Regions from separate parts of the Acidovorax sp. GW823-FHT02H02 genome, predicted to be linked through region 2. Evidence: riboswitches for the same ligand, from Rfam matches in the RefSeq annotation. Region 2 holds a riboswitch; the other holds the start of a gene.

Region 1 (14,790 bases), on a different contig from region 2:
GACGACGCGCCCATCATCCGCATGCTCAACGCCCTGCTCACGCAGGCCGCGCGCGATGGCGCCAGCGACATCCACATCGAGCCCTACGAGCGCCATTCCAGCGTGCGCTTTCGCGTGGACGGCAGCCTGCGCGAGGTGGTGCAGCCCAACCGCGCGCTGCACGCAGCGCTGATCTCGCGCCTGAAGATCATGGCCGACCTCGACATTTCCGAAAAGCGCCTGCCGCAGGACGGTCGCATCAGCCTGCGCCTGGGTACCCGGGCCATCGATGTGCGCGTGTCCACCCTGCCCAGCGCCCATGGCGAGCGCGCCGTGCTGCGCCTGCTGGACAAGAGCGAAAGCAAGATCAGCCTCGAAGCCGTGGGCATGCAGGGGGACACCTTGCAGCGCTTCACCAGCCTGATCGCCCAGCCCCACGGCATCGTGCTGGTGACCGGCCCCACGGGATCGGGCAAGACCACCACGCTGTATGCCGCGCTGAGCCGACTCGACGCCACGCGCAACAACATCATGACGGTGGAAGACCCCATCGAGTACGAACTACCCGGCGTGGGCCAGACCCAGGTCAACAGCAAGATCGAGCTGACCTTTGCCAAAGCCCTGCGCGCCATTCTGCGCCAGGACCCGGACATCATCATGATCGGCGAGATCCGCGATTTCGAAACCGCGCAGATCGCCATTCAGGCCTCGCTCACGGGCCACCTGGTGCTGGCCACGCTGCACACCAACGATGCCGCCAGCGCCGTCACGCGCCTGACCGACATGGGCGTGGAGCCGTTCCTGCTGAGTTCGTCCCTGCTGGGCGTGCTGGCCCAGCGCCTGGTGCGCAAGATCTGCCCCCACTGCGCCGGCCAGGGCTGCGACGCCTGCGGCCAGACCGGCTACGCGGGCCGCACGGGGGTGTTCGAGATGCTGGTGACCAATGACACCATCCGCGCGCAAATCCACAGCCAGGCTTCCGAGGCCGACATCCGCGCCGCGGCACTGGCCAACGGCATGGCGCTGATGCGCGACGACGGGGAGCGCCTGATCGCCGCCGGCATCACCAGCCGCGAAGAAGTGGTGCGGGTGACGAGGGACTGATCGCCAGGTGCGCGCCGGTGGCCGGCGCCGTTGGACCCCGGTACCGCCACGGGAAGTTCGGGCGTGCAATGCGACATGTTCAACAGCGGCAAGCACCTACGGCATAAGCGCCATTCGCCAAAAAGAGCGTCCAGCGCTTATACAGAAAGCGCCAGAAGCTCTTTTTAGTAGCAACCGTCAGACCGGCTGGATCGGCACATACAGGCTGCCACCGCCGCGCTGGAACTCCTCGGCCTTGGTCTCCATGCCCGCCGCCAGCGCCTCGGCCTCGGCCACCCCCTTCTGCGCAGCGAAGTCGCGCACTTCCTGCGTGATCTTCATCGAGCAGAACTTGGGGCCGCACATGGAGCAGAAATGCGCCACCTTGGCCGAGTCCTTGGGCAGGGTTTCGTCGTGGTATTCCTTGGCCGTCTCGGGGTCCAGGCCCAGGTTGAACTGGTCCTGCCAGCGGAAGTCGAAGCGCGCCTGGGAGAGTGCATCGTCGCGCGAGCGGGCGCCGGGGTGGCCCTTGGCCACGTCGGCCGCGTGGGCGGCGATCTTGTAGGCGATGATGCCCTGCTTCACGTCATCACGGTCGGGCAGGCCCAGGTGCTCCTTGGGCGTCACGTAGCACAGCATGGCCGTGCCCATCCAGCCGATCATGGCCGCGCCGATGGCGGACGCAATGTGGTCGTAGCCCGGCGCGATGTCGATGGTCAGCGGGCCCAGGGTGTAGAACGGCGCCTCGTGGCAGGTCTTGAGCTGCTCGGTCATGTTGGCCTGGATCATGTGCATGGGCACATGGCCGGGGCCTTCGATCATGGTCTGCACGTCGTGCTTCCAGGCGATCTGGGTGAGTTCGCCCAAGGTGTGCAGCTCGGCGAACTGCGCTTCGTCGTTGGCGTCCGAAGCACAGCCGGGGCGCAGGCCATCGCCCAGGCTGAACGACACGTCGTACGCCTTCATGATGTCGCAGATGTCCTCGAAGTGCTCGTACAAAAAGCTCTCGCGGTGGTGCGCCATGCACCACTTGGCCATGATGGAGCCCCCGCGCGAGACGATGCCCGTGCGGCGCTGGGCCGTGAGGTGGATGTAGGCCAGGCGCACGCCGGCGTGGATGGTGAAGTAGTCCACGCCCTGCTCGGCCTGCTCGATCAGCGTGTCACGGAAGATTTCCCAGGTCAGGTCTTCGGCGATGCCGCCCACCTTCTCCAGCGCCTGGTAGATAGGCACGGTGCCAATCGGCACGGGCGAGTTGCGCACGATCCAGTCGCGCGTGGTGTGGATGTTCTTGCCGGTCGAGAGGTCCATCACGTTGTCGGCACCCCAGCGGATCGCCCACACGAGCTTTTCCACTTCTTCTTCAATGCTCGACGTGACGGCCGAGTTGCCGATGTTGGCGTTGATCTTGACCAGGAAGTTGCGGCCAATCGCCATCGGCTCCACCTCGGGGTGGTTGATATTGGCGGGAATGATGGCGCGGCCCCGGGCCACTTCGTCGCGCACGAACTCGGGCGTGATGATGCGCGGGATGCTCGCGCCCATGGGGTTGCCCATCAGGCGCTGCTCACGGCCTGCGTCGGCCATGTACTGCTGCATCCACTCGCGCTTGCCGTTTTCACGGATGGCCACGTACTCCATCTCGGGGGTGATGATGCCTTTGCGTGCGTAGTGCATCTGCGTGACGTTGGCGCCAGCCTTGGCGCGCAACGGCTTGCGCTGCAGGGCAGCGGCTTCGGCGCGCAGCTGGGCCAGGCGGGTGGCGTCCTCGCTCTTTTGCCCGTCGTCCAGCGCCACGGGAGCGCGGCCTTCGTAGTGCTCCACGTCACCGCGGCCGGTGATCCAGCCGCCGCGCACGCTGGCCAGGCCCTGGCGCACATCGATCACGGCGTTCGGGTCGGTGTAGGGGCCCGAGGTGTCGTACACGCTGACCTGCTCGCCGTTGGTCAGCGCAATGTCGCGCACGGGCACGCGCAGATCGGCGTGCAGCTGGCCGGGGATGTAGGCCTTGCGCGAGGCAGGGAATGGTTCGCGGGTGAGGGCGAGCAGTTCGGCGAATTTCTCGCGGGCGACAGGTTCGGGGGCATTCATGGGGCAGTCTCCTGGTTCCGGTGGCGGGGCTGCTCCGGAATGGACCTGCTCCCCCGCAGCTGCACGGGACAGCTGGGGCATGGCGCCCGCGCCAGGCAGCTGGCATGGGGCATGGAGGGATCGGCTCTTCTTCCGCCGGAATGAACCGGATCAAGTTCGTCGGGTTCGCGTCTGGGCCCGCATTTCAGGCCTCCGCATCTCAGTGCATCAGCACACCCCGGAGCAGGCGCGAGTATAGGCCAGCGCGGCGGCGGCTGCTGCCGTGCCGGTTTTCATGCCAGGCGCCCGATGAACAGCACGGCAAAGAAAAAGACCGTCGCGATGAGGGTCCACTTCAGCACCACCAGGCCAAAGCGCTTGTAGCGCGCCTGGCCCGTGCCGGCATAGAACGCAAAGGAAACCGCTGCCGCCAGCAGCAGTGCCATGGCCAGCCAGCGAAACAGCAGCATTTCAGCGACTCCCTGCGCGGCGAAAACTTGCGCAGCGCAAGCCAGGGACGCCAGGCAAGGGCCACCCCGCAGCGAGGGTATCTTCCCCCTGGGGAGAAGCCGCGAAGCGGCTCAGGGGGGATCTCATATTCACCAGGCCCGCGCGGGTTGCAGGAAGCCGCTGGGCGCCTGGCGCTCGTCCTCGAACGTCACTTCTTCCCAGGCGTCGCGCTGCGCCAGCAGCTCGCGCAACAGCAGGTTGTTCATGGCGTGGCCCGAACGGAAGGCACTGTAGGCAGCCAGCAGGGGCTTGCCAACCAGGTACAGGTCGCCCATGGCGTCAAGGATCTTGTGTTTGACGAACTCGTCGTCGTAGCGCAAGCCGTCGCTGTTGAGCACCTTGTAGTCGTCCATCACGATGGCGTTGTCCAGCCCGCCGCCCAGCGCCAGGCCGCTGGAGCGCATCATTTCCACGTCGCGCGTGAAGCCAAAGGTGCGCGCGCGCGCAATGTCACGGCTGTAGTTGCCGGTCCCCAGGTCGAACTCGACCCGCTGGCCCGTGGAGTCGACCGCCGGGTGATCGAAATCGATCTCGAAACTGAGCTTGTAGCCATGGTAGGGCGTGAGCCTTGCCCATTTGGCTGCGGCCCCCTCGCCCTGGCGCACCTCGACCGGCCGGGTCACGCGAATGAAGCGGCGCGGCGCGTTCTGCAACGCTATGCCTGCGCTTTGCAGCAGAAAGACAAACGATGCCGAGGAACCGTCGAGGATGGGGACCTCTTCTGCCGTGATGTCCACATACAGGTTGTCGATGCCGAGGCCGGCGCAGGCCGACATCAGGTGCTCCACGGTGTGCACCTTGGCATTGCCCGTGCCAATGGTCGATGCCAGGCGGGTATCGGTCACCGCCGTCGCGCAGATGGGGATGTCCACGGGCTGGGGCAGATCCACGCGGCGAAACACGATGCCCGTGTCGGGCTGTGCCGGCCGCAGGGTCAACTCGACCCGCTGGCCGCTGTGCAGCCCCACGCCAACAGCGCGGGTGATCGTCTTGAGGGTGCGTTGCTGAAGCATGGGTAGATTTTAGTGGGCCGACCCGTTGATCACGGCACCGTCTCAACTATGACCCTGATAGAAAACGGAGTGGCCGAGACCGGCGCAACACGTACCAGGGATGCCGAGCAAGGGCCGCCCCGCAGCGAGGGCCTCGTCCCCCTTCCCGGAGCGCGTGGCGAGGCGAGAGAAGGGGCTGAGGGCCGCGGCTCCAAGCCTGCCTGCGCAGGTTTGGACGGTCCCGAAGAGCAGCCACCTCTGGGGGCTGCCCCGAGCGGCGCAGCCGCTCAGGGGGATGGACCGGATCAATCCGCCTGCTTGCGCAGGAAAGCCGGGATCTCCAGATCGTCCATGCCACCCGACGAGAGCGCATCCACGCGGGCGGCCGCCTGCGTGCGGTTGGTGCGCCAGACGCTGGGCACCGACATGCCGCCGTAATCGGCCTGGGAACCACCGACCATGCCACCGGCCACCCCGACGGCACCGCCCATGCCACCGCCAACAGTCATGGGCATCTGGTAGGCCATGTTGTCCGTGCCGGTGCGCAGGCCGCCCTGCACCACCGAAATGGGCTGGCGGCGTGCGTTGGGGCGCGACAGGCCCGTGGCCACCACGGTGACGCGGATCTCGTCGCCCAGGCTGTCGTCGTAGGCGGCGCCGTAGATGACATGCGCATCAGGCGATGCGTAGGCATTGATGGTGCTCATGGCCAGGCGCGACTCGGACAGTTTCAGGCTGCCCTTGGCGGCCGTCACCAGCACCAGCACGCCCTTGGCGCCCGACAGATCGATGCCTTCGAGCAGCGGGCAGGCCACGGCCTGCTCGGCAGCGATGCGGGCGCGGTCGGGGCCGCTGGCGGTGGCCGTGCCCATCATGGCCTTGCCGGGTTCGCCCATCACGGTGCGCACGTCTTCGAAGTCGACGTTCACATGGCCGTATTCGTTGATGATCTCGGCAATGCCGCCCACGGCGTTTTTCAGCACGTCGTTGGCATGCGCAAACGCTTCGTCCTGGGTGATGTCATCGCCCAGCACTTCGAGCAGCTTCTCGTTGAGCACCACGATCAGCGAATCGACATTGGCTTCGAGTTCGGCCAGGCCGTTGTCGGCATTGGTCATGCGGCGGCCGCCTTCCCAGTCGAAGGGCTTGGTGACCACGCCCACGGTGAGAATGCCCATTTCCTTGGCCACGCGCGCGATCACGGGCGCTGCGCCGGTGCCCGTGCCGCCGCCCATGCCCGCGGTGATGAACAGCATGTGGGCGCCCTGGATGGCGGCACGGATGTCGTCCACCGCCGCCTCGGCAGCGTCCCGCCCCTTGTCGGGCTTGCTGCCCGCGCCCAGGCCGCTCTGGCCCAGCTGGATGGTGCGATGGGCCGAGCTGCGGGTGAGCGCCTGCGCGTCGGTGTTGGCGCTGACGAACTCCACGCCCTGCACGCTGCGGGCAATCATGTGTTCGACGGCATTGCTGCCGCCACCGCCCACGCCGATCACCTTGATCTGGGTGCCCTGGTTGAATTCTTCGGCTTCGATCATTTCGATGGTCATGTTGGAGCTCCTGGTGCTAGATTCGTATGCAATTGCCAAATGGGAAAAGGAAGTTGGGTGGAAGAGCATGGCGGTCCGGTACATCGCCATCGCTCACGCGGCAGGAGATGAGGGCTTCCCCGCGCTAACCAGAGTGGATATTTCATGGTCAGAAATTCCCCACGATGAAATCCTTGAAGCGCCCGAACGCGGTCTTCATCGACCCGCTCTTTTGCGCCACCTTGAAGCCACGCAGCCGCGCCAGCCGGGCCTCTTCGAGCAAGCCCATGACGGTGGCGGCACGGGGCTGGGCCACCATGTCCGACAGGGCGCTGGAATACTTGGGGATGCCGCGGCGCACGGGCTTCAGGAAAATGTCTTCACCCAGTTCGATCATTCCGGGCATCACCGAACTGCCGCCCGTGAGCACGATGCCCGAGGACAGCACTTCTTCGTAACCCGACTCGCGCACCACCTGCTGCACCAGCGAGAAGATCTCCTCGACACGCGGCTCGATCACGCCGGCCAGCGCCTGCTTGGACAACATGCGCGGGCTGCGGTCGCCCAGGCCGGGCACTTCCACCTGCGCCTCGGGGTCGGCCAGCAACTGCTTGGCGTAGCCGCTTTCGACCTTGATGTCCTCGGCGTCCTTGGTGGGCGTGCGCAGCGCCATGGCGATGTCGCTGGTGATCAGGTCGCCGGCGATCGGGATCACGGCGGTGTGGCGGATGGCGCCACCGGTGAAGATGGCCACGTCGGTGGTGCCGGCGCCGATGTCCACCAGCACCACACCGAGTTCGCGCTCGTCGTCGGTCAGCACGGCCTGGCTGCTGGCCAGCGGGTTGAGCATGAGCTGCTCGACTTCCAGGCCGCAGCGGCGCACGCACTTGATGATGTTCTCGGCGGCACTTTGGGCGCCGGTCACGATATGGATCTTGGCCTCCAGGCGGATGCCGCTCATGCCGATGGGCTCTTTCACGTCCTGGCCATCGATCACGAATTCCTGCGGCTCCACCAGCAAGAGGCGCTGGTCGCTGCTGATGTTGATGGCCTTGGCCGTCTCGACCACGCGCGCCACGTCGGCAGCAGTGACTTCCTTGTCCTTCACGGCCACCATGCCGCTGGAGTTGAGCCCCCGGATATGGCTGCCCGTGATGCCGGTATAGACGCGCTGGATCTTGCAGTCGGCCATCAGCTCGGCCTCTTTCAGCGCCTGCTGGATGCTCTGCACCGTGGCATCGATGTTCACCACCACGCCGCGCTTGAGGCCATTGCTCGGCGCCACGCCCAGGCCAGCCAGCTTGAGTTCGCCATTGGGCAGCACCTCGGCCACCACGGCCATGACCTTGGCCGTGCCGATGTCCAGCCCCACCACCACGTCTTTGTATTCTCTTGCCATATCAGTGTCTGCCCTTCGTTGTCCTGTCCAGTCGCGGCCGCTCCCCGCGGCTATTTCTTCTTTGCGGCCGCTTCCGCGGTCACGGTCGTCACCCCGCGCAGGCGCAGCGCGTAGCCCCCGGCATGGCGCAGGTCGGCCGACTCCAGCGCGTCGGCGCGGCGCCGGTATTGCGCCGCCACCTGCGTCAGCGTGCGGGTGAAGCGCTGCGTGCGCTCCACCACCTCCTGCGGCGTGCCGCCCCCCAGCTCCAGCACGGCGTTGCTGTCGAGCGTGGCGCGCCAGCCACCGCGCCCCGTCAGCTCCAGCGCCTCCACCGCCATGCCCAGCGGCTCGAACACCGGCTGCAACAAGCCATGCATCCGCAGCACTTCGGCCGAACTGCCCTGGGGGCCCATCAGGCGGGGCAAGCCTTCTTGCTCCACATCGCCCACGTTGGCCTCGAACACCTCGCCCTCGCGGTTGACCAGTGCCGCGCCCGTGTCGGGCCCCCAGTAGGCGGCGGCATCGTGTTCCTGCAGCACCACCCGCAGGCCGCGCGGGAATTCGCGCCGCACCAGGGCCTTGCGCACCCAGGGCGCCTGCTCGAAGGCGGCGCGCGCCGCACGCAGGTCGATGGTGAAAAAGTTGCCCACCAGCTGCGGCGCTACGTTGGCCCGCAAGGTCACGGCGTTGTTGTGCACCAGCTCCCCCTGGACCACGATGCGCGCCACCGAAAAACCGGGGTAGCGCAACACCCAGCGCGTCCCCGCTGCCAGCAGCAGCAGGACGCAGCACAGGAACAGGACCGATGCGGTCAGGTTCATGAGCTTGACGTCCAGCGGTGCGGGCAGCGACTGGTTCATGGCGCGGTGTTCTCCTGCGGTTGGCCTTGCGCGGGGCTGAGCGTGGCGCCCGGCGGCGTGTCCAGCGTGGCCGTGGCGAGCACGCCCACGCACAGGTTTTCGTAGCTGATGCCCAGGGCGCGGGCCGACATGGGCACCAGCGAATGCCCGGTCATGCCCGGCGAGGTGTTGATTTCCAGCAAAAAGGGCTTGCGGTCACTGGCGCGGATCATGATGTCGGCCCGCGCCCAGCCACGGCAGCCCAGCGAACGGAAGGCCTGCACCACCAGGCGCTGGATCTCGCGCTCCTCGGCTTCGGGCAGGCCGCTCGGGCAGTGGTATTGCGTGTCGTCGGTGAAATACTTGTTCTGGTAGTCGTAGTTGCCCTGGGGTGCGACGATGCGGATCACCGGCAGGGCATAGGCACCGGCGCCTTCGCCCAGCACCGGACAGGTGGTTTCGTCGCCCTCGATGAATTGCTCGCACAGCACCTCGGGGTCGTAGCGCGACGCCAGCGCATAGGCCTGCGCGCACGCCTCGGGCGTGGAGACCTTGGTCAACCCGAGGGTCGAGCCCTCGCGCGCCGGCTTGACAATCATGGGCGTGCCCAGCACCTGCAGGGCCTGCGCGGTTTCCTCGGCGCTGGCCACGAGACGCCAGTCGGGCGTGGGCAGCCCTTCGGCGCGCCAGATGCGCTTGGTCATGATCTTGTCCATCGACATGCTGGACGCCATCACGCCAGGGCCGGTGTACGGAATGCCCAGCAATTCCAGCGCACCCTGCACCGTGCCGTCTTCGCCATGGCGCCCGTGCAGGGCAATGAAGCAACGGTCATAGCCGCCGCGCTGGAGTTCGCCCAGATCGCTGTGCGCGGGGTCGAACGCGTGGGCATCCACGCCGCGCGAGCGCAGTGCCTGCAGCACGCCGCGGCCGGACATCAGCGACACATCGCGCTCGGCCGACGCGCCGCCCATCAGCACCGCCACCTTGCCCAGTGCACGCGCATCAATATTGGAACCAAATGTATTCATTACGCTTTCCCTGTCTGCGACAGTAGCTCATTATTTTGTAGCATTTCAACGATTTTCCCGGGTACGGCACCGATGGTCCCCGCGCCCATGCACATCACCACGTCGCCGTCTTTGGCGTTGTCGGCAATGACCTGGGGCATGTCGGCCACGCTGTCGACAAAAAGTGGTTCCACCCGGCCCGCCACACGCAGCGCGCGCGCCAGCGAGCGGCCATCGGCCGCGACGATGGGCGCTTCGCCGGCGGCGTACACCTCGGTGAGCAGCACGGCGTCGGCCGAACCGATGACCTTGACGAAATCCTCGAAGCAGTCGCGCGTGCGGCTGTAGCGGTGCGGCTGGAAGGCCAGCACCAGGCGCCGTCCGGGGAAGGCACCGCGCGCCGCCGCCAGCGTGGCGGCCATCTCGACGGGATGGTGGCCGTAGTCGTCGATCACGGTGAACTGGCCACCGCCCTTGGCGGGCAAGTCGCCATAGCGCTGGAAGCGCCGCCCCACGCCCTTGAAGCCGGCCAGCGCGCGCTGCACGGCGTCGTCGGGAATGTTCAGCTCCACGGCCACCGCGATGGCCGACAGGGCGTTGAGCACGTTGTGCTCGCCCGCCAGGTTGAGCACCACCTCCATGTCGGGCAGCGAGACGCCGTTGCGCCGCTGCACCGTGAAGCGCATCTGGCCGGCATCGGCCCGCACGTTGATGGCGCGCACCTGGGCATCCTCGGAGAAGCCGTAGCTGGTGACAGGGCAGGTCACGCTGGGCAGGATGTCGCGCACCGCCGGGCTGTCCACGCACAGAATGGCGGTGCCATAGAAAGGCATGCGGTGCAGGAAATCGATGAACGCCTTCTTGAGCCGGCCGAAATCGTGCCCGTAGGTCTCCATGTGGTCGGCGTCGATATTGGTCACCACCGCCATCACGGGCAGCAGGTTGAGGAAGGACGCATCGGACTCGTCGGCCTCCACCACGATGTAGTCGCCGCTGCCCAGCTTGGCATTGGCGCCCGCGCTGTTCAGGCGCCCGCCGATCACGAAGGTGGGATCGAGCCCCGCCTCGGCCAGCACGCTGGTCACCAGGCTGGTGGTAGTGGTCTTGCCGTGCGTGCCGGCAATGGCGATGCCCTGCTTGAGGCGCATGAGTTCGGCCAGCATGAGCGCGCGGGGCACCACGGGAATCTTCTTCTCGCGCGCAGCCAGCACCTCGGGGTTGTCGGCCGTGACGGCGGTGGAGGTGACCACGGCGTCCGCGCCTTCGATGTGGGCCGCCGCATGGCCCAGGCAGGTCTGGATGCCCAGCGCTTGCAAACGGCGCAGTGTGGCGCTGTCGGCCAGGTCAGAGCCCGAGATGCGGTAGCCCAGGTTGAACAGCACCTCGGCGATGCCGCTCATGCCGGCGCCGCCCAGGCCGACGAAATGGATGTGGCGAATCGCGTGTTTCATGATCCGGCGAGCTCCTCGCAGGCTGTCACCACTTCGCGCGTGGCGTTGATTTTTTGCATTTTTTGGGCCTTGAGCGCCACATCCGCAAGCATGGATCGCTCCAATTTCAATAGCATTTCAGACAGTCCCTGGGGCGTGAGGTCGCGCTGCTGCACCAGCCAGCCGCCGCCCGCATTCACGAGAAACTGCGCATTGGTGGTCTGGTGGTCGTCCACGGCCGACGGGAAGGGCACGAAGATGGACGCGGCCCCCACGGCAGCGATCTCGGTGACCGTGCTGGCACCCGCGCGGCAGACGATGATGTCGGCCGCCGCAAACGCGCTGGCGGTGTCGTCGATGAAAGGCGTCAGTTCCGCCTCCACCCCAGCCGCGGCGTAGTTGGCGCGCAGCGCATCGATCTGCGTCGCCCCGCTCTGGTGGAGCACGGCGGGGCGTTGTGCAGCAGGCATGAGCGCAATGGCTTGCGGCACGATTTCGTTGAGCGCGCGCGCGCCCAGGCTTCCGCCCACCACCAGCAGGCGCAGGGGGCCGGTGCGGCCCGCAAAACGTTCCGCCGGGCCCGGCTGTTGCGTGAAGGCGGTGCGCAGGGGGTTGCCCACCCACTGGCCCTTCCTGAACACGTTGGGGAATGCGGTGAACACCCGTTCGGCCACGCCGGCCAGCACCTTGTTGGCCATGCCAGCCACCGAGTTCTGCTCGTGCAGCACCAGCGGCTTGCCCGCCAGCACGCCCATCATGCCACCCGGAAAGGTGATGTAGCCGCCCAGGCCCACCACCACGTCGGGCTTCACGCGCCGCACCACCTGCAGGGCTTGCCAGAAGGCACGCAGCAGGCGCAGCGGCAGCAAGGCCAGCGTGACCAGGCCCTTGCCGCGCACGCCCGAGAAATCGATGAGTTCCAGCGAAAAACCGTGCGTGGGCACGATGCGCGCCTCCATGCTGCCCGGCGCGCCCAGCCAGTGCACGCGCCAGCCACGCGTGCGCAGCTCCTCGGCCACGGCGAGGCCAGGGAAGATGTGGCCACCGGTGCCGCCGGCCATGATCAAGGCGGTTTTCTGCGCGCTCATACGCGGCCTCCACGCATCGAATGCTTCGCATTCGGCAGCGTTGCACGCTGCTGCAGCTTGTTTTGGTGAAACAAGCTCCTCATACGCGGCCTCCGCGCATGAGGAGCTTGTTTTCATAGTCGACGCGAAGCACCACCGCCAGCGCCACCAGATTCATCAGGATCGCCGAGCCGCCAAAGCTCATCAGCGGCAGCGTGAGACCCTTGGTGGGCAGCGCGCCCAGGTTCACGCCCATGTTGATGAAGGCCTGAAAGCCGATCCAGATGGCCACGCCCTGCGCCACCAGGCCTGCGAACACGCGATCGAGCGCAATGGCCTGGCGGCCGATGTGCATGATGCGGCGCGTCATCCAGACAAACAGCAGGATCAGCGTGAGCACGCCCACCAGGCCGAATTCCTCGCCGATCACGGCCAGCAGGAAGTCGGTGTGGGCTTCGGGCAGCCAGTGCAGCTTTTCGACACTGCCACCCAGCCCCACGCCGAAGATTTCGCCGCGCCCGATGGCAATGAGCGAGTGCGAGAGCTGGTAGCCCTTGCCCAGTGCATGCTGCTCGCTGAAGGGGTCGAGGTAGGCAAACACGCGTTCGCGGCGCCAGGGCGAGGTGGCGATCATGAGGCCGAAGGCCGCCACCAGCACGCCCGCGATCAGGAAGAACATGCGGGCATTGACGCCGCCCAGGAACAGGATGCCCATGGCGATCACGGCCACCACCATGAAGGCCCCCATGTCCGGCTCGGCCAGCAGCAGCACGCCCACGATGGCCACGGCCGCGCCCATGGGCAGCACCGCGCGAAAGAAGCGCTCTTTTACCTCCATCTTGCGCACCATGTAGTCGGACGCATACACCAGCACGGCAAACTTGGCCAGTTCCGAGGGCTGGAAGTTCATGATGCCCAGGGACAGCCAGCGCCGCGCGCCATTGACCACCGTGCCTACATGCGGAATCAGCACCGCGACCAGCAGCACGATGGACACCACGAACAGCCAGGGCGCCACGCGCTCCCAGGTGGCCATGGACACCTGGAACGCCAGCAACGCCACCACGAAGCCGACGATCAGGGCGAACACATGGCGCGTCAGAAAATGGGTGGCGGCAATCTTGCCGAAACGGGGGTTGTCCGGCATGGCGATGGACGCCGAGTACACCATCACCAGCCCCCAGGCCAGCAGCGCCACCACCACCCACAGCAGGGCCTGGTCAAAACCCAGCACCGTGGCGGGCGTGCTGTGGCGCTGGCGGTAGTCGGTGCCGCCCACGCGCACCGGCAGCACATCGGCGGCCTTGCCCGACAGCCCTTTCAGCCAGGCCGTGACGCGCGACCAGGTACCGGTGGCGGCGGTCATGGCATGCCCCCCAGTTCCTGCCCGGCTTCGTGTGCCATGTCGCGCACCGCGTCGCAGAACACCTGGGCGCGGTGGGCGTAGTCGCGGAACATGTCAAAGCTGGCGCAGGCGGGCGACATCAGCACCGCATCGCCCGCGTGGGCGCGCTGCGCGGCCAGCTGCACGGCCTGCGGCAGGGTCTGCGCATCGACCAGTGGCACACCCGCACCTTCCAGGGCTGCGTGGATCAGCGGTGCATCGCGCCCCATCAGCACCACGGCGCGCGCATACCGCGCCACCGGCGCTGCCAGCGGCGAAAAATCCTGCCCCTTGCCCTCGCCCCCCAGGATGACCACAAGGCGCCGGTCGGCGCCCAGCCCGGCCAGGGCCGCCACCGTGGCCCCCACATTCGTGCCCTTGCTGTCGTCGAAATACTCCACGCCCGACACCATGCCGATGGGCTCCACGCGGTGCGGCTCGCCGCGGTATTCGCGCAGGCCATACAGCATGGGCGACAGCGCGCAGCCGGCCTCGCAGGCCAGCGCCAGGGCGGCCAGGGCGTTGATGGCGTTGTGGCGCCCCCGGATGCGCAGCGCATCGGCCGGCATCAGGCGCTGGATGTGCAGCTCTGGTTCTTCGCTGCGCCCGCGCTTGCGGGTTTCGTCTGATTCGTGGGCACGCACCAGCCAGGCCATGCCACCGACCATCTCGATGCCGAAATCGCCCGGGCGCCTGGGCATGTCGCCGCCAAAGGTGGTGTGCGCACGCTGCTGCGGCTTTTGCAGCTTCACGCGCACCGGCTCCGGCAGCATGGCCATCACGGCGGCGTCTTCGCGGTTGAGCACCATCACGCCGTGCTGCCCGAAGATGCGGGCCTTGGCGCCGGCATAGGCCCGCATGTCGCCATGCCAGTCCAGGTGATCCTGCGTGATGTTGAGCACCGCAGCGGCCGTGGGCTCGAAACCCGCCACGCCGTCGAGCTGGAAGCTCGACAGCTCCAGCACCCACACCTGGGGCAGCGTGCCCGCGTCGATGCGGGCCGCCAGCGTGTCGAGCAGCGTCGGGCCGATATTGCCCGCCACGGCCACCGTCTTGCCTGCGCGCTCGACCAGCTGGCCCGTGAGCGAGGTGACCGTGGTCTTGCCATTGGTGCCGGTGATGGCCAGTACCGCCGGCGCATAGCCGTGCGCGGTGCGCAGCGTGTCCAGCGCCATCGAATAGAGGCTCAGTTCGCCGCCAGTGCTGATGCCCATTGCGTCGGCAGCTGCCAATACAGCCGCAATCGATGCAGGACTCAGGCCCGGCGAACGGTACACCGCGTGCAGGCCCTGCCCCTCGACCAGATGGGCACCGAACTCGCCCGCCACGAAACGCACCTGCGGCAGCTCCTGCTGCAATGCGGCGAGCTGGGGCGGGGCTTGCCGCGTATCGGCCACGGTGACCTGCGCGCCGCAGCGCACGCACCAGCGCGCCATCGCCAGGCCCGACGCGCCCAGGCCGAGGATGAGGATGTTCCGGCCCTGCAGCGGCACCATGCCTTCGCCGGGCCGGCCCAGCG
Region 2 (14,556 bases):
CCGCATCGAAGCACTGGAAGCCACGCACACAAACCGAGAGGGGTTGCATGGGTAATAACCTGAGAAAACTTGAAATGCGCCTGCTGGCACTCGAGCGAAACCGCACGAGTAGTCGACCCACTTGCGGCGTGGTGACGTTTGGGCGGCATGAGACGGCAGACGAAGCCATTGAGCGAGCCAGGCTCGCAGGGATGACTGGTTCTATTTTGGTGGTCCCAGAACCCATGACCGAAGAGGAGTGGGTAGCCATGATGAAAGATGCGATCATTCAAGACAGCCAAAAAAATAACCTATGAAAGGGACTCTCATGAACAAAAAGGCGCGACCCGAGGCCGTCGGCAATGAGAAGTATTCGTCCATCTGGGAGAGTACCCCCCATTGGACTTATGCCAGGCGGGACCGATACCCCTGCGGCACTGGGCTCGGCGAATACTTCGACCCTGGGAGCGTCAGGGACACTTTTCAGGGCCGACTGCACGGCTTTCTCAATCGCATCAAGCGACTGCTTCCTTTTCGCTGAAGCACCGTCGCTGAACTTTCCTCGACAGGTGCGGCATGAGTGGCTGGCGGAGAGAAATGGGCCTGCCTGCGAAGCTGGTACGGCCTAATAAATAAGACCCTGTTGGCCATACCGAATCACACCACCGGCACCTCGTCCCATGCCGTCGTGTAGTTCGGTGACTTGCGCTCCTGGCGCATCTCCCAGTCCCTGAACGCCCCCTGCGTGGACACTTTGACCGTACCCCGCCCAAAGCGCTGGTTGAGGGTGTCCAGCGCCAGCATCAGCTTGTCGTTGGCAAGGGTCACTGGCTCCAGCAGATCACCCTGCCGATGCGTCACTGGACTGATCTCGCTGAGCATGACCCCGGCCTTCTTGTACTGGTAACCCGGCTTAAACATCCGCTCGCACAAGTACGCCGCCCAGCGGTTGACCTCCAGGCTGTCGTTCGTGGGGTATGGCAACGGGACCGCCAGGCTTGGGTTGTATTGCGGCAGGTCCTTGCGAAAACGGTTGGTCTGCAAGAAAACCTGGATCACTGCCGCGTGACTCTTCTGTGTGCGCAGCTTTGCGCAGGCATTGGCCACGAAGGTGGACAGCGCGTCCTGGAGGATGACCAGCTCCGTGACCATGTTGCCGAATGACCGGCTGGAGATGATCTGCTGCTTGTCTGGCTGGATTTCCTGCAAGTCTATGCAGGGCACTTCCTGCAACTCGCGCTGGATCTTCTCCATGACCACGCCGAACTCGGCACGTAGCGTCGGCACATGCGCGTGGCGCAAGTCATGCACGGTCTGCACGCCGTGGACTGCCAGTTTCTTGGTCAGCTTGCGCCCTACTCCCCAGACCTCCTCAACGGCAATTTGCTTGAGCAGCCTTGTCTTCTGCTCATCGGTCAGCTCGTTGTAGTTGAAGACGCCTTTGGAGCGAGGGTGCTTCTTGGCCACATGGTTGGCCAGCTTGGCCAGGGTCTTGGTCGGGCCAATGCCGACGCACACCGGGATGCCCGTCCACATCCCAACCCGCTGGCGCATGCTGTAGCTCACGTCCCGCAGCTTGCGGATGCCAGTGAGGTCCACGAAGCACTCATCGATGGAATACACCTCGTGCCGAGGAGAGAAATGACTCAGGATGGACATCACCCGATTCGACATGTCGGCATACAACGCGTAGTTACTGCTGAAGGCCAGGATGCCATGCTCTTCGGCCAACTGCTTGCACTCGAACCAGGGCTGGCCCATCCGGATACCGAGGGCCTTGGCCTCGTTGGACCGGGACACCGCACAGCCATCGTTGTTCGAGAGCACCACCATCGGCACCCGCGTCAGGTCAGGACGGAAGACCCGCTCGCAGGAGACGTAGAAGTTGTTGCAATCAACCAGGGCCAGCTGCTGGGTCATACCACCTCGACCGTGGCGGTCCCCATCATGATCGGCTTGACCAGAATCTTGTACGTGTCCAGGTCAAACCCGTGCTGCTCGTGCGTGCTGAGTTCGTTGGCTCTGGAGCACCAGGTGCCCATGTAGCGCCAGTCCTGGATGCGGTGACGCTGGACCCAGTCGCCACTTTGCTCGACCAGATCTACGGCACCAGGGAACGGCCACACCTGCACCTTCATGTCCACCAGTGCTGAAAACAGCCGCTGGTCATGCTCCCGACGGCCTTCCTTGCCCACGCAGGCGCCCAGGCAAGTTTTGACTTGGAGGCCAAAGCAGCCCCGCTTGCTGATCTTCTCCAGCCCCAGTAGGCCCAGACACAGCCGGTGCTGGTCGGCCAGCTCCCGCAACTTGCTCTGGGCCGAATGCACGGAGCTGAACAAGCCGTACAGGTCATCGGCCTGCCCAACAGCCACCGCCTTACCGGAGAGGATTTCCGGGCTGACAACGCCGTCTTGCTCCGCGAGGCGGATTGAGCACAGGTTGCGCAGGCGCCGCAGTCGGATGTTGAACAAGGGGCTTTGCTGCTTGATCAGACGCGCTTCCAGCAGCAGTGCGCCGATCTCTCCTGCAGTCTCGATGAACTCCACCCGCCGGGACTGGGCAATCATCTCGGCCTCGTCTTCGGCACGCAGGTGTGACAGCACCCGGCTGCGAATATCCACGCTCTTGCCGATGTAGAGAGGCAGCGTGCCCTCGCCCTTGAATATGTAGACACCCGAGGTGCGTGGCAAAGCCGCCAGCGAGCCTGGGTCAATCTGATGCGGTAGCGGTGAAGCGTCAGGCTGCGTCATGGTCTCAGTACAGCTTGTGCAAGTTGTAGGTCACCACACCCCAGACGGAAAACTCTTCCTCCGGCTTGACCACGATGGTCGGGTAGCGCTGGTTTTCCGGGACGAGCTTGATGACGCCGCCTTTTCGGTACAGCCGTTTGAGCGTGAACTCATTGCTCAGGACCGCCAACACGATGTCCCCATGCTTGGGCTCGATAGAGCGGTCGATCAGCAAGGAGTCGCCCTCATAGATGCCGATGTCAATCATCGAGTCACCCTTGACCCGGTGAACGTACGTGGCGTCCGCATTGCGGATCAGGTGGTCATTGAGGTCGATACGCTTGCGCGTGTGATCACCTGCGGGGGAGGCAAATCCCGCAGGCACCTTCCAGCCACACACCTCCAGCCAGACCTTCTTGTCGGTCACGAGAACGGGTTGCGGGTGGGTAAGTACTGCGGCTTTCATGCCACCGAATATACTGTTATTTCATACAGCATTTCAAGTACACTAAGGTCCTCAGCCGCAAGCGCTTAATGGCGAACCTCGGGCAGCTTTCGGCCAGAAGCAGAGATCTTGGGCCATTCCTGAATTCAGTCGTTCACAGTTCATTGCGGACCGCAGTGATTTATTGGTCAACTTGATATCAATTAACTAATTTTCCAAGGGTTTCCACCAATACGACATCTCAACTTATCAGATAACCTGGTAACCATGTTTGAACACACTATGACAGCTCTTCCGAAGCCATTGCGCTTTCCCGATGAAATCACCACTGTGCTGCTACGCAGGATTGAGTCGGGTGAGTACACGCCTGGCTCCAAATTGCCTTCAACGCGCGAATTTGCACAGGCGTTCAATGTGAGCCCACCCATGGTGCGTGAAGCACTGTCGCGGCTCAAGCACGATGGCTATGTTGAAGCGCGTCAAGGCTCGGGGGTATTTGTCAGTACTCGGCAGTCAACACCTAGCCTTCGGCTCGGCGCAGGCATGACTGCTGACCAAGCGTTGCTTGCTGATACCTATGAAGTACGTCTTCATGTCGAGCAATCGTGCGCTGAGCTGGCAGCTTTGCGCCGTACAAATGAAAACCTGATCGAGATGCGCTTGGCCTTGGACGAGATGGCCGAGGCGGTCAAAAACCACACCAATGGCACGCCAGCAGATGTCCGGTTTCATCTCGCGATAGCTCGGGCCACACACAATGAGGCGATGCTGAAGTTGCTCAGGTTCCTGCATGGCTCCCTGGAAGAAAGCGTTCAGTTGGCCCGTGTTAACAGTGAAAAGACGCCTGGACAGCCCCAGAAAACACAGCTTGAACATCAATCGATTTACGCTGCCATTGAGGCAGCTGATCCTTTGGCCGCGAGACTGGCTGTCAAAGCTCACCTCGATGGCGCGGCCAATCGACTGGGTTTGCGCGTTGGTCCGCATCCTCAAGCCGATGTACAGAGCAAGGTCGCCTCAGACCGTCAGGAAAACAAATGAGCGCCACCCACACATATCTGCCCTACAAGGCGGAAGTTTCGGTGCCGTCCAAACGCTTGCCAGCTGGCGCGTGCGACTGCCACTTTCATGTCTTTGAAGACGCAAACCAGTATCCGTTCGCCGCTGCTCGCAGCTACACGCCAACGCCTGCGCCCATGGGAGCGTACAGGGCAATGACGCGTACGCTGGGCATTGAGCGTGCCGTCCTTGTGCATCCAAGCGTCTACGGACGCGACCACTCAAGTTTTGAGCATGCGCTGGCAGAGAACACCAGCTGGCTGCGAGGCGTTGCGGTGGTCTACACCGATATATCCGATCGGCAAATCCAGTATTGGCATCAGCTAGGCGCTCGTGGAACGCGTTGCAACGCACTGTTTGATGGGGGTGCTGCCATGCAGGACTTACCGGAGATTGTGGCACGTATCAAACCCCTGGGCTGGCATCTACAAGTGCTCATTGATGTCGATAAAGACCCCGAAATGGTCATCAAGATGTCTAGGTTCGGCGTACCACTCGTGGTCGACCACTACGGTCATGTTCCCGCCGAGCGAGCGATCAACAGCAAGGGCTTCAACAACCTCCAAGCCCTGATCAAGGAGGGCAACACTTGGGTGAAGCTTTCCGGAGGCTACCGAATTTCTCCACAACGCAGCAAATTCACAGACGTCGCACCGCTGATGCAGGCATTGCTCAAAGCCAACCCCGACCGACTCGTCTGGGGTAGCGACTGGCCGCACCCATCAATCGCGGCCCCTATGCCCGACGACGGGCACCTGATCGATGCACTGCTTGATGCTTGCGGGCCACAGGAGATTCAAAAGATTCTGGTCGATAACCCTACACGGCTTTACTGGAACGACTGAGAAGTTCAGTCGTGATTTATCTCATTGATCAACCCACCACCAAAAAGGAGACAACATGAAACGTCGCACCCCTCTGAAACTAATCGCCAGCCTGTCCGCAGCGGCACTGCTGGCCATCGCGCCCACAGCGCATGCACAAAACAAGCCAATCATCAAGGTCGGTTGGACCACTTCCGATGGCGCGCAGGACCCCTACGCTATTGGCGCACGCGCCTTCAAGGCAGCGGTGGAAAAGAACACCAAGGGCACCGTCGAAGTACAGCTTTTTCCCAACCGTCAACTCGGCGATGAACGCCAGATGCTTGAAGGCATGCGCTTTGGCACAGTGGATGCTGGCGTAATCACCAACGCCGTGATCGGTCAGATCGAACCTTCTTTCAGCATCAATGATCTTCCGTTCCTCTTTGCAAACGAAGAACAAGCACATAAGGCGCTTGATGGAGCGCTTGGTGCAGAGCTGAGCAAGCGCATTGAGGGCAAAGGCATTGTCGCGCTGGGCTATATGGAGGGTGGCTTTCGCAACATGATCAACAACAAGCGCCCCGTCTCTACTCCCGCAGACGTCCAGGGCGTGAAGTACCGGGTCATGCAAAACCCTATCTACATCGACATGTTCAATTCACTGGGGGGGTCTGCCGTTCCCATGGCCTGGGGCGAGACGTTTACAGCTGTGCAGCAAGGCACGATCGACGGGCTTGAAATCCCCTTGGCAGTCATCGAAGCGAACAAATACTACGAGGTGACCAAATTCCTTTCTCTGACAAATCACACCTATTCGATGATCGGTCTGATGATGAGCAAGCGCGCGCTGGACAAACTCACACCAGAGCAGCGTTCGGCCGTTATCGCAGCAGCCAAGGCCGCCACCATCGAACAGCGAACAACGGCCAAGGCCGATGCCAAGGGCATTTTGACCAAGCTGGAAAAGAGCGGAATGAAAGTCAATGCCATTGGTGATGTCGCAGCATTCCGCAAGGGTGTTTCCTCGCTGTATGAAAAGTACCGACAGGGCGGCAATGGCTCATTGCTGGAACTCGCGTTGAGCGCATCAAAATAATTCGAGGTAGACCATGAAATCGCTCTTTCGCAAAGGCTTCGACTGGCTGGACATGGGAGTGCGAACTGCCGTGATGGCATTCGCAACTGTCATGCTTCTGGCTCTATCTTTACAAGTGTTTATGCGTTTTGTTCTGGATAAGCCTTTGAGTTGGAGCGAGGAGTTGGCCCTGGCGTGCTTTAGCTGGAGCATGCTGCTCGCTATCGGATTGGGGGTCCGCCAGAAAACCCACGTACGCATGGACATCTTGGTGGACCACCTGCCCAAAGCTTTGAGTTTGGTGATTGAGAAAGTGGTCACGCTTTGCATCGCAGGATTTGGTGCATTCCTTGCCGTTGCAGGCAAAGATTACGTCGCAGATGCCGTGGGCTCCACCTCTGCCGCGATTGGTTATCCGATCGTTTATTTGTATGCCTGCGCGCCAGTCTGTGGCCTGGTCATTGCGCTCTTTGCTTTGGAGCACTTGATTCTTGGTAGTCCGGACAAATCACAAGACGAATTGGCCGAGGTCAATGTCTCAAAAGGATAAATAAAAATGACATTAACTTCTTGGATTTTGACGGCTGGTTTTGCTGGTCTGGTCGTGCTCGGGATGCCGTTTGCCTTTGCCATCGCGATCAGCGTCTTGGCCATTCTCGTGCTCAGCGGCATTGAGCCGATGCTGCTGCCCCAGACAATGGTTGCCGGCACGCAAAGCTTCAGCTTGCTTGCCATCCCGTTTTTCATGCTCGCTGGCGAGCTGATGAGTTCGGGTGGCTTGTCGCAGCGCCTGGTTAAAGTGGCAGACGTTTTTGTGCGCCACCTTCCGGGTGGGCTTGGACTTGTGGTTGTGGTTGCGGCTCTCATATTCGCAGCGGTCAGCGGCTCAGCACCTGCCACAACAGCAGCCATCGGCTCTGTAATGATTCCGTCAATGGTCGAACGGGGCTACAGCCGCAACTATGCAACCGCCTTGGTGGTTGCCGTTGGCGTGCTTGCCCCACTGATTCCGCCTTCAATCGCGTTTGTGATTTGGGGTGTCATTGCGGAGCAGTCGATTTCAAAGCTTTTCCTGTCCGGCGTGCTGCCTGGTTTTCTGATGGCTTTTGGCATCACCTTGATCGTCATCTTCAAAGACATTCAAGATAAGAGGCCTCGCCAACCTCGAGCCTCACTGGCCGAAATCATGTCCGTTCTCAAGGAAGGCATCTGGGCCTTGATGGCGCCAATCGTTGTCTTGGGCGGCATTTATGGTGGCGCATTTACCCCCACTGAAGCAGCTGTCGTCGCTTGCCTCTATGCACTGCTTGTCGGCTTCGTCATTGAACGTAGGCTGCGTTGGAAAGATCTGCCCAAGATCATGATGTCCGGCATGACCGTCAGTGCCATCGTCATGGCCATCGTGGCCGTATCGCAAGGTTTTGGATTCTTGGTCGCTCAAGAACAATTGGCAACCCGACTGGCCACCTGGCTCGGAGAGAACATTCACGACCGATGGATGATGCTGCTCGCGCTCAACCTGGGCTTCTTCCTACTGGCAGCGGTGATGGACGAAATCGCCATCATGGTGATTCTTGGCCCCATGCTAATCAGCATTGCCAAGCAGTTCGGCGTAGATCCGATCCATTTCGGAGCGATGATCGTGACGAACGTGGCCATCGGCATGGCGGCACCTCCTATCGGCTACTGCCTGTTCGTTGGCATGGCCATCGGCGGCACGAAGTTGTGGCCGCTCTCGCGTGCGATATTGCCTTTCGTGTTCGTCATGCTGCTGGTGCTGATCGCTGTGACCTACGTGCCAACGTTTGCACTGGCTTTGGTGCCCTGATGATGAGTCCAGAAAATATGTCTGACGATCAATCCGTGCTGAGTCAACTGCGCGGCACAGTGGGCGAGAAACATGTCCTGACCGAGGGCCAGGCCACCGCACCCTACTACGAGGACTGGCGCAAAAAATACCATGGCACTGCATTGGCCGTGGTGTGTCCTGCCAACACCCTGGAGGTGGGGGCGGTCATGCGCTTGGCACAGAAACACGGGTTGGCCATTGTTCCCCAGGGCGGAAACACCGGACTCTCAGGCGGTGCGACGCCCTCGGGCAATGCCCGTCAACTGGTCCTGAGTACGCGACGCCTCAATCGCATACGGCAGATCGATACAGCCAATGACACTGTGACTGTGGAGTCCGGTGTCGTGCTGCAAACGCTGCAGGATGTGGCCCGGGAAAACAACCGACTGTTCCCCCTCTCGCTGGCCGCACAGGGCAGCTGCACTGTTGGAGGCAACCTGGCCACCAATGCCGGGGGCACGGCTGTGTTGAGGTACGGCAGCATGCGTGACCTCACGCTCGGCCTAGAGGTGGTCACCCCTAACGGTGAAATCTGGGACGGCCTGAGAGCCTTGCGCAAAGACAACACAGGCTACGACCTTAAACAACTCTACATCGGCTCTGAAGGAACTTTGGGCATCATCACTGCTGCCGCTCTCAAGCTATTCCCGCACCCCGTCGCCAACCTGACCGCCATGATGGCTCTGCCATCACTGGTTGAAGCCGTCAATTTGTTGGCCCAAGCCCGAGAAGCCCTCGGACCGGGTCTGACAGCATTTGAGGTGATTTCAGCGCCTTGTGTGCCATTGCTCCAAAAACACTACCCGAACCTTCGCTGGCCCTTCAGCGATCCATGCGAAGTAGCTGTGCTGATGGAACTTACTGATCATGACAACGAAGCACATGCGCGCGATCAGCTTGAACGATTACTCATGCGGTCAATGGAAGCAGGGGACGTCTTGGATGGTGTTGTTGCCGAATCGGTTGCGCATTCTCAGACGTTGTGGTCGCTTCGTGAGTCAATTTCCGAGGCACAGGGTCTGGAAGGGGCGCACATCAAACACGATATTTCCGTGCCCGCGTCAGCCGTTGCTCAATTTGTCGCGCAGGCTCAGGAGGCCTTGAGCCAGGCTGCACCAGGTGCACGCTGTGCCTGGTTCGGCCATTTGGGAGATGGGAACTTGCATTTCAATGTGCTTTCCCCAGCAGGCGCCGATCCCATGCCGTTCGCTGCTCGTCAAAATGAAATCAATGAAATTGTTCATGATCTGGTCGTACACCATCGCGGCTCGATTAGCGCCGAACATGGCCTGGGGCAATTGCGCCGAGATGAGAACCAACGATACAAAAGCCCGCTCGAAATGGCGCTGCTGCGCCAGATCAAATCGGCGTTTGATCCCGAAGGACGAATGAACCCCGGTAAGGTTATTGCGTGACGACATTCGGTATTCGTGCCAAAGCCGTAAATGCTTAGGTTCGAGATGAGTGTTCTGCTGCGCGCGATCGCTGAGCTGCCCTCGAAAAAGGCAATGAAGTTTGACGGCCCCAGCGGTTCGACGCATTACTTGCCGCATCGTAATCAATAGCCTGGATTGAGTGGACCTCAGGGCAATTGAGTGAGGTATCCCCTATTGCTGATCCGACATCGAGTCCAGGCATTTAAAGACGAAACCCCAGGATCGTGCAATCTTGGTCGGGCGCTTTGGATAGAGGTTCTCGGCCAATCTGTCAGAACTGTTTTAGATAAATTTTCAAGAGGTTGCTATGAAGATTCTGGTTCCCGTCAAACGGGTGGTGGACTACAACGTCAAGGTGCGCGTCAAGAGCGACAACAGTGGTGTGGACATCGCCAACGTCAAGATGAGCATGAACCCGTTTGACGAGATCGCTGTCGAAGAAGCTGTGCGCCTGAAAGAAAAGGGCGTGGCCACCGAAGTGATCGCCGTCTCCTGCGGCGTGGCGCAGTGCCAGGAAACCCTGCGCACCGCCATGGCCATCGGTGCCGACCGCGGCATCCTGGTGGAAACCGCTGAAGAGCTGCAGCCCCTGGCCGTGGCCAAGCTGCTGAAGGCCTTGGTCGACAAAGAACAACCTGGCCTGATCATTCTGGGCAAGCAGGCCATCGACGACGACTGCAACCAGACCGGTCAGATGCTGGCCGCGCTGGCCGACCTGCCGCAAGCCACCTTCGCTTCCAAAGTCGAAGTTGCTGATGGCAAAGCCAATGTGACCCGTGAAATCGACGGTGGCCTGGAAACCCTGGCTGTGAGCCTGCCTGCTGTGGTGACCACCGACCTGCGCCTGAACGAGCCGCGTTATGTGACGCTGCCCAACATCATGAAGGCCAAGAAAAAGCAGCTCGACACCTTCAAGCCCGAAGACCTCGGCGTCGATGTCGCCCCGCGCATCAAGACCCTCAAGGTCATGGAGCCGGCCAAACGCAGTGCCGGCATCAAGGTGCCTGATGTCGCCACGCTGGTCGACAAACTCAAGAACGTTGCAAAGGTGATCTGATCATGACCGCACTCGTCATTGCCGAACACGACAACGCGTCCATCAAGGGCGCCACCCTCAACACCGTGACCGCTGCTGCCGCTTGCGGTGGCGACGTGCATGTGCTCGTCGCTGGCCACAACGCCGCTGCTGCTGCACAGGCCGCCGCCCAGATCGCTGGTGTCGCCAAAGTCATCCACGCCGACAGCGAAGCCCTGGCCCATGGCCTGGCCGAGAACGTCGCTGCGCAAGTGCTTGCCATCGCCGGCAACTACAGCCACATCCTGTTCCCGGCCACTGCCGGCGGCAAGAACGTGGCCCCGCGCGTGGCCGCCAAGCTCGACGTGGGGCAGATCTCTGACATCACCAAGGTGGACTCGCCCGATACCTTCGAGCGCCCGATCTACGCGGGCAACGCCATTGCCACCGTGCAGTCCGCTGATACCACCAAGGTGATCACTGTGCGCACCACCGGCTTTGACGCGGCTGCCGCCACCGGCGGTTCTGCTGCTGTGGAGTCTGCCGCTGCAGCAGCCGACAACGGCAAGAGCAGCCATGTGGGCAGCGAGATCGCCAAGAGCGACCGCCCCGAGCTGACCGCCGCCAAGATCATTGTGTCGGGTGGCCGCGCCCTGGGCAGCAGCGAGAAGTTCAACGAAGTGATGACGCCCCTGGCCGACAAGCTGGGCGCTGCCATTGGTGCCAGCCGCGCTGCGGTGGACGCGGGCTACGCCCCCAACGACCTGCAGGTTGGACAGACCGGCAAAATCGTCGCCCCTCATCTGTACGTGGCTTGCGGCATCTCGGGCGCCATTCAGCACCTGGCGGGCATGAAGGACTCCAAAGTGATCGTCGCGATCAACAAGGACCCCGAGGCCCCGATCTTCAGCGTGGCTGACTTCGGCCTCGAAGCCGATCTGTTTGCGGCCGTGCCGGAATTGATCAACTTACTTCCTTGACAAGCCATGGAACTGCCTGCGCATCAATTAACCATGACGGTGCTTATGACCCCCGATACCGCGAATTTTTCTGGGAATGTGCATGGTGGGACCATCCTCAAACTGCTGGACCAAGTGGCCTATGCCTGTGCCAGCAGGTATGCAGGTGCATACGTTGTAACCTTAAGTGTTGACCAAGTCATGTTCCGACAGCCCATCCATGTTGGTGAATTGGTTACCTTCCTGGCCTCAGTCAATCACACGGGTACTTCGTCCATGGAAGTAGGCATCAAAGTGATTGCCGAAAACATCCGCACCCAACAAAAACGGCACGTCAATAGCTGCTTCTTCACCATGGTCGCGGTGGATGATGAACGAAAACCGCAAGGGGTTCCTCCGCTTCGGCCCTTCTCCCCAGAGGAGAAACGTCGCTTTGCTGCAGCAGAGACTCGGAGAACCATGCGCCGCGAGATGGAGAAACGATTTTCAGAAATTTGACGATCAATGACAGCTTATGACCGAAGACCTCATTCACGGATGACAGCTTCGGTTATTGCCGAAGGACAGCAATGGGTCGACTGCTGCCGGCCATAAGCCGTCATCCGCATTCTCATCCTGCAGGTCAGGCCTGGGCTGCAGATCTTTGCATGGCTTGCGATGTTTCATTTCTGCAGTCGCGAGCCAACGTAGTTGGAGAGCTTTGATCCCAGCGCCATCAACTTGGATGCGACTGTACCCTTGGTGTTTGCAGCAGTGTTGAGTTGATTACCGATGACTACGACTGCCATATGGGTCGAATAGTTCTTCCCGTCCAGAACCAATTAAAAATCTAATTTAGCCATGCGGCAATAAATTGCTCTATTCGCGGCTGATATACTGAAACAACGCTCCGGGGTGTCCACATGGTGTGGGCTGAGATGGCTTGTCCAAACCCGCGAACTTGATCCGGTTCATACCGGCGGAAGAAGAGCATTTCCCTCTGCCCATGCTGGCTTTGCGCCTGCATGCTAACCAGGGCGACCTTCGGAGCGCACACACTGAAGGAATCTGCTCGTGAATGCTCCCGATCAATTCATCGCCCAATCGGCTACCGTGGATGAGGCCGCTATTGCGCCCCTGCCTGGCTCGCGCAAGGTGTACATACCTGGTTCGCGCCCTGACTTGATGGTCCCGATGCGCGAGATCAGCCAGAACCCCACGCCCTCGGCTTTTGGCGGTGAGGAGAATCCGCCAGTCTTCGTCTACGATACTTCTGGTCCCTACACCGATCCAGCAGCACGCATCGACTTGCGCCATGGCTTGCCTGCGCTGCGCCAGCGCTGGATTGAGGAGCGCCAAGACACTCAGGTCCTTGAAGGCCTGACCAGCGACTTCGGCCGTACCCGAGCCGAAGACCACGCGCTGGATAGCCTGCGCTTTCCCGGTTTGCTGCGCCGGCCACGCCGGGCGCGAACAGGTTCCAACGTCACTCAGATGCATCAGGCACGCAGAGGCATCGTCACGCCCGAGATGGAATTCGTGGCCATTCGCGAGAACATGAACCGAGAGCACTACTTGGCCACGCTGACCGCCAGCGGTCCAGGGGGCGAGAAACTGGCACAAAGACTGGGCCGACAGAATCCAGGACAGGACTTTGGCGCAAGCATTCCAGCACGGATCACCCCCGAGTTCGTGCGTGACGAGGTGGCACGTGGCCGGGCCGTCATTCCCTGCAACATCAACCATCCCGAGTCGGAACCCATGGCCATCGGTCGCAACTTTCTGGTGAAAGTCAACGCCAACATCGGCAATTCGGCGCTGGGCTCCTCGATCAGCGACGAGGTGGACAAGATGACCTGGGCCATCCGCTGGGGCGCCGACACAGTGATGGACTTGTCCACTGGCAAGCACATTCATGAAACAAGGGAATGGATCATCCGTAACTCGCCAGTGCCCATCGGCACGGTACCGATCTACCAGGCGCTGGAAAAAGTGGATGGCAAGGCGCAGGACCTGAGCTGGGAAGTCTTCCGCGACACACTGATCGAGCAAGCCGAACAGGGCGTGGATTACTTCACCATCCACGCAGGTGTGCTGTTGCGCTACGTGCCGCTGACTGCTGATCGCATGACCGGCATCGTGAGCCGGGGTGGCTCCATCATGGCCAAGTGGTGCCTGGCCCATCACCAGGAAAACTTCCTCTACACGCACTTCGAGGACATCTGCGACATCATGAAGTCTTATGACGTGGCCTTCAGTCTGGGTGATGGCCTGCGACCGGGCTCCATCTATGACGCCAACGATGAAGCCCAGTTGTCAGAACTTCGCACCTTGGGCGAGCTCACGCAAAAGGCATGGCAACACGACGTTCAGGTGATGGTTGAAGGCCCTGGCCACGTTCCGCTGCACATGATCAAAGAGAACATGGACCTGCAACTGGAGCAGTGCCATGAAGCGCCTTTCTACACCCTGGGTCCGCTGACCACCGACATCGCTCCTGGGTATGACCACATCACCAGCGGCATCGGAGCGGCCACCATTGGTTGGTACGGCACGGCTATGTTGTGCTACGTGACACCCAAGGAGCACCTAGGCCTGCCGAACAAGCAAGACGTCAAAGAAGGCATCATCACGTACAAGCTGGCAGCTCACGCTGCCGACCTGGCCAAAGGTCACCCTGGCTCGCAGGTGCGTGACAACGCGCTTTCAAAAGCCCGCTTCGAGTTCCGTTGGCAGGATCAGTTCAATCTGGGGCTTGACCCTGACAAGGCACGCGAGTTCCACGACGAGACCCTGCCCAAGGACTCGGCGAAGGTGGCGCATTTCTGTTCGATGTGCGGCCCTCACTTCTGCTCCATGAAGATCACTCAGGACGTTCGCGACTACGCCAACAATCAGGGGCTGGACAACCAATCTGCATTGACTCGCGGGATGGATGAAAAATCCGCTCAATTCAAAGCATCGGGTGGCGAGGTCTACATCCCGATTACGCAGAGTTCTTAAGACCAACTTCAACACAGTCACCCCGATTGGCATTCACTTGGATATATTCTTCGAGTGTCTGCCTTGGGTCGGGTAGAGCCGGTCAAGGGCCGCCGACTCAGTTCGGCCAAGAGAAGTCATCCGTGATCATTTCCTACAGCGGTCATTTGCAGGTCATATCGACCCAAAGCGGTCGGCCAATAAGCGCAGGCAATGTCGGCGCAGCCACCACATTTCAGAACC

The links. A riboswitch is a leader RNA that binds a small molecule or an ion and turns the genes downstream of it on or off. The one in region 2 is predicted to bind thiamine pyrophosphate.
Region 1: another riboswitch for thiamine pyrophosphate. It lies ahead of thiC (phosphomethylpyrimidine synthase ThiC); the one in region 2 lies ahead of thiC (phosphomethylpyrimidine synthase ThiC).

Annotation. Positions count from the first base shown of each region.
Region 1 covers NZ_JBXAJH010000007.1:72,088-86,877, forward strand. The annotation lists gene AC1RDS_RS09610 (GspE/PulE family protein) at 1-1,083, shown strand, start outside; gene thiC (phosphomethylpyrimidine synthase ThiC) at 1,261-3,153, opposite strand; TPP riboswitch at 3,264-3,383, opposite strand; gene AC1RDS_RS09620 (hypothetical protein) at 3,426-3,602, opposite strand; gene lpxC (UDP-3-O-acyl-N-acetylglucosamine deacetylase) at 3,732-4,655, opposite strand; gene ftsZ (cell division protein FtsZ) at 4,940-6,181, opposite strand; gene ftsA (cell division protein FtsA) at 6,330-7,559, opposite strand; gene AC1RDS_RS09640 (cell division protein FtsQ/DivIB) at 7,610-8,401, opposite strand; gene AC1RDS_RS09645 (D-alanine--D-alanine ligase) at 8,398-9,411, opposite strand; gene murC (UDP-N-acetylmuramate--L-alanine ligase) at 9,411-10,841, opposite strand; gene murG (undecaprenyldiphospho-muramoylpentapeptide beta-N-acetylglucosaminyltransferase) at 10,838-11,908, opposite strand; gene ftsW (putative lipid II flippase FtsW) at 11,988-13,253, opposite strand; gene murD (UDP-N-acetylmuramoyl-L-alanine--D-glutamate ligase) at 13,250-14,790, opposite strand, start outside.
Region 2 covers NZ_JBXAJH010000004.1:2,089-16,644, forward strand. The annotation lists gene AC1RDS_RS05300 (DUF5681 domain-containing protein) at 1-55, shown strand, start outside; gene AC1RDS_RS05305 (hypothetical protein) at 48-296, shown strand; gene AC1RDS_RS05310 (Y-family DNA polymerase) at 637-1,899, opposite strand; gene AC1RDS_RS05315 (endonuclease) at 1,896-2,729, opposite strand; gene AC1RDS_RS05320 (LexA family protein) at 2,734-3,174, opposite strand; gene AC1RDS_RS05325 (FadR/GntR family transcriptional regulator) at 3,421-4,194, shown strand; gene AC1RDS_RS05330 (amidohydrolase family protein) at 4,191-5,057, shown strand; gene AC1RDS_RS05335 (TRAP transporter substrate-binding protein) at 5,113-6,114, shown strand; gene AC1RDS_RS05340 (TRAP transporter small permease) at 6,128-6,643, shown strand; gene AC1RDS_RS05345 (TRAP transporter large permease) at 6,650-7,921, shown strand; gene AC1RDS_RS05350 (FAD-binding oxidoreductase) at 7,939-9,357, shown strand; gene AC1RDS_RS05355 (electron transfer flavoprotein subunit beta/FixA family protein) at 9,686-10,435, shown strand; gene AC1RDS_RS05360 (electron transfer flavoprotein subunit alpha/FixB family protein) at 10,438-11,373, shown strand; gene AC1RDS_RS05365 (acyl-CoA thioesterase) at 11,380-11,850, shown strand; TPP riboswitch at 12,233-12,336, shown strand; gene thiC (phosphomethylpyrimidine synthase ThiC) at 12,406-14,334, shown strand.